DNA from 2 places in the Scytonema millei VB511283 genome. Region 1 is predicted to be linked to the other one. Evidence: riboswitches for the same ligand, from Rfam matches in the RefSeq annotation. Region 1 holds a riboswitch; the other holds the start of a gene.

Region 1 (2,204 bases):
CGGCGTTCGCGTAGCGTCTCGGAACGAGATTCGCGGCGCGGCACAATGTAAACATCTGGGGCATATAAAACCCGTTGGAGAGTCGCATCAGCGCGATCGCTATCTGGTATTTGTACCGATAACATTTGCCCTTTTTTCGGACGCACGGGCAAGGGTAACAACTCTGACGACCAAGCACCAGATGCCAGAATATAACGATCGGCTGGGAAGTTGCCACTCGAAGTCTGAACGCCAATGACTCGTCCTTGATGCTGTAAAATGCCTTCAACAGCAATCCCATCGTGCAAATCTACGCCTAAAGATTCTGCTGCCGACCATAAAGCCAATGTCAAAGCCCGATTATCAACTTGAGCATCTTCGGGATACCACCAACCGCCCTCAACTGCTTCGCTCAATCCTGGTTGGTAGAGGTGGATTGCTTCTTTATCGAGATAGTAAGCGGGGGAAGAATTATTTTCTTGTAGGGGCGCACAGCCGTGCGCTCCTACATCTTCATACACAGGCGCGAGAATGCCGCAAGCCCAGTAACCCGTTGGTTTCCCGCTAATTTCTTCTAGCTTGCGCGTCCATTCGGGGTAGAGCGATCGCGATCGCCAGCACAGATCTAACATTGCCCCTGGCGGGATTTGTTCGGCTTGAGGTGCTAGCATTCCCGCCGCTGCATGACTTGCCGCAGCATGAAAATCGCGGCAAAGTAACGTGACAGATGCACCGCGCAATCTTAACTCAACGGCGATCGCCAAACCAACGACCCCGCCACCAATAATTAAAATGTCATTTGTCATTTGTCATTTGTCATTTGTGAGTTAGGCAAGAGGCGAGAAATTGAGCGATCGCTGTCACCAGCAGCGCTTTGCCAGCCATTATGTATGCATTTTGAGTTCTTTCCATAAACAGCTTCCCTCCGCTGGTATTACCCAGTCTCAGGTTCTAAGGGACTATCTCAGCCTGGTTTCCCAGACACCCCTAGCTATATTCGCTCATCCTAGCACTTGCATCAGAGGAAAGTTTAAATTCCGAATTCCACACAATTTCCCTACCTTGTCCCCAAAAACCGTCAAATTTTGTTACCTTTACATCACCTAAAACTTTTGTTTGGCAAGCTAACCTTAAGTTGCGCGTGGGAGAATGGGGAGGAAGGGAGCGACGGGTTTTGTCCTGCCAATTTGGTTTGGAAACTTCGCCTTCAACTAACACCGCACAAGTACCGCAACTGCCAATACCGTGACAATTAATAACTTTAGCGCCGCCGTTATACAAGTCAATGTCATGCTTAAGCAAGACTTGTCGTAAATCAGCACCGCGATCGCATTCAATTGTTTTCCCTTGAGCGATTACCTTTACCATCTTCATGTTAGTTAGCGACTTCGCCATCTAGTTCTACCTAAAATCAGAATATCGCTTTCTAGAGTTCGAGCTTTCCTGTGTTTGTTTTTTCCCTATGACCGAAGCATTACCTTCTACCTCCAACCCGAACCAAATCTGGATTTACGATACAACCCTGCGTGACGGCACGCAGCGTGAAGGCTTGTCTGTATCCTTAGAAGATAAATTACGCATTGCCCGCCAGCTAGACCAATTGGGTGTTCCTTTTATCGAAGGTGGATGGCCTGGAGCAAATCCTAGAGATGTACAATTTTTCTGGCAGCTGAAGGAAGAACCCCTCAAACAAGCTGAAGTCGTTGCTTTTTGTTCTACCCGTCGCCCTCATGTTAGTGCGGCGGAAGATTCGCTCCTGCAAGCGATTTTGGCCGCTGGGACTCGCTGGGTAACGATCTTTGGCAAATCTTGGGATCTCCACGTTACAGAAGGGCTAAAATGCAGCCTGGAAGAAAATTTAGAGATGATTCGCGATAGTGTTGCCTACCTTCGCAGTCAAGGGCGACGAGTCATTTACGATGCCGAACATTGGTTTGATGGATACAAACACAATCGCGATTATGCCTTAAAAACTTTAGCAGCCGCGATCGCCTCTGGAGCAGAATGGCTTGTCCTGTGCGACACCAACGGCGGGACTCTCCCGCATGAAGTTAGTTCTATTGTCCGCAACGTAGCTGCATTTATTTCTGTAGGGGCGCATAGCTGTGCGCCCCTACCGATTCCCCAAATAGGAATCCATACCCACAACGATTCCGATACAGCTGTCGCCAATGCGATCGCAGCTGTGATGGAAGGGGCGAAGATGGTGCAGGGAACGATCAACG
Region 2 (2,204 bases), on a different contig from region 1:
GCAGCGATCGGAATTAAAGTCAGTCGGTGGGTGACGATGCACGGCTTTGCTTTGAATGTCTGTCCCGATATGGCAGGTTTTCGGAAAATTGTCCCCTGCGGTATTGCCGATAAACCCGTGGGTAGTTTGCAAGCGTGGATACCAGATATTCAAATAGAGCAGGTAAACTTGCAAGTTGCGCGATCGTTTGCAGAGGTATTTGAGGTAGATTTAGTAGAGCAGATTACTCATTTCTCATACCGTCAGGTAAATAAACCCCTTTAAGATCTGCACCGCGCAGATTCGTTCCTGCTAATTTTGCCCCTTGCAAATTTGCATCTTGTAGAGAAGCATTTCGTAAATCGGCATTTCTTAAATTCGTATTTCCCAAATAAGCATCATCGAGTACAGCATCTCGGAGAATAGCCCGTTGAAAATTAGCATCTTGCAGATTAGCATTTTCTAATATTGCTAGTTGTAAATCGGCATCTCGAAAATTAACACCTCTAAGATAAGCAGTATCAAGGTTCGCACCCCGAAGATTACTTCCTTCAAGATTGGCATTTTCTAAATTGACTTTTTCTAAGTTGGCATTATTCAAGTTAGCATTGTCTAAATCGACAGATCTCAGGTAAGCATTTTCTAATTCTGCACCTCGAAGATTGCTACCTGCTAAATTAGCATTTTCTAAATTTGTATTTTCTAAGTCAGCATTTTCTAAGTTGGCATAACTCAGATCGGCATTTCTCATATTTGCTCCTCTCAGTTTTGCCCCCCTCAGTTTTGCACCTTGAAGATCGGCATTTTCTAAGTTACATCCTTCACATTCATTAGTAGATAGTAACTGTTCGATCGCGCTATTTTGTTGCTTGGCTAATTGAACGCTGCGATCGCCGTGCCAGCCACTGGAATTGGATAAATCGCTCGGTGTAAGGGTAACCGATGTTGTGATGTAAGTCAGTAAACTGAGTATAGGAGCTAACATTGCGTGTAGAATCCTAAAGCGATCGGTTGGTAATTTTAGTCTAATCTTTTCGGAAATAGACGGTATATATTTCCTACCAAAATATTATTTTTACGATTTTTCGCTTGACTCCAACAATTCTTTAGCTTGCATACATAGAAAAAACTAATTAACTCAAAAATTAACAAACTGCGGCTATGTAGAAGTGATACAATCGACAACCATAGCTAGGGGTGTCTGGGAAACCAGGCTGAGACAGTCCCTTAGAACCTGAGACTGGGTAATACCAGCGGAGGGAAGCTGTTTATGCGAGGAACTCGAAATGCGTACAGAATGGATCGCGAAGCGTCGCGGGCAAGATAACGTGTCTCAAATGCACTTTGCCCGTAAAGGTGTGATGACAGAAGAAATGCATCATGTCGCCCGACGGGAAAATTTACCCGTGGAGTTGATTCGAGATGAAGTGGCACGGGGCAGAATGATTATCCCTGCCAATATCAATCATCCTAATTTGGAACCGATGTGTATTGGCATCGCCTCCAAATGTAAGGTGAATGCTAATCTTGGTGCTTCGCCCAACTCTTCCAACTTAGATGAAGAAGTTGCCAAACTTAATTTAGCGGTAAAATATGGAGCCGATACCGTCATGGACTTATCCACAGGCGGCGGTAACTTAGATGAAATTCGCACTGCAATTATTAACGCTTCTCCCGTGCCAATTGGCACTGTGCCAGTCTATCAAGCTTTAGAAAGCGTCCACGGTAGCATTGAAAAGCTCACTGCTGACGACTTTCTCCACATCATCGAGAAACACGCCCAGCAAGGTGTAGACTACATGACAATCCATGCTGGAATTTTAATCGAGCATTTGCCATTAGTCAAAAACCGAATTACTGGAATTGTCTCCCGTGGTGGAGGTATTTTAGCGCGGTGGATGTTGCACCACCACAAACAGAATCCGCTGTACACGCACTTGCGCGACATTATCGAGATTTTTAAGAAATACGACGTGTCTTTTAGTTTGGGTGACTCTTTACGCCCTGGCTGTCTCCACGATGCATCCGACGAGGCACAGTTGGCAGAGTTGAAAACTTTAGGACAACTGACTCGTAAAGCCTGGGAACACGATGTCCAAGTCATGGTAGAAGGACCAGGACACGTACCGATGGATCAAATCGAGTTTAACGTGCGCAAGCAGATGGAAGAGTGTTCGGAAGCACCCTTTTACGTGCTGGGACCACTGGTAACGGATATTGCTCCA

The links. A riboswitch is a leader RNA that binds a small molecule or an ion and turns the genes downstream of it on or off. The one in region 1 is predicted to bind thiamine pyrophosphate.
Region 2: linked by a shared signal. The riboswitch ahead of thiC (phosphomethylpyrimidine synthase) and the one ahead of thiO (glycine oxidase ThiO) in region 1 are both predicted to bind thiamine pyrophosphate.

What each region holds. Positions count from the first base shown of each region.
Region 1 covers NZ_JTJC03000002.1:772,681-774,884, reverse strand. The annotation lists partial or broken gene thiO (glycine oxidase ThiO) at 1-785, opposite strand, end outside; TPP riboswitch at 883-978, opposite strand; gene QH73_RS11255 (2Fe-2S iron-sulfur cluster-binding protein) at 967-1,347, opposite strand; gene cimA (citramalate synthase) at 1,442-2,204, shown strand, end outside.
Region 2 covers NZ_JTJC03000006.1:203,199-205,402, forward strand. The annotation lists gene lipB (lipoyl(octanoyl) transferase LipB) at 1-264, shown strand, start outside; gene QH73_RS20465 (pentapeptide repeat-containing protein) at 224-964, opposite strand; TPP riboswitch at 1,163-1,258, shown strand; gene thiC (phosphomethylpyrimidine synthase) at 1,266-2,204, shown strand, end outside.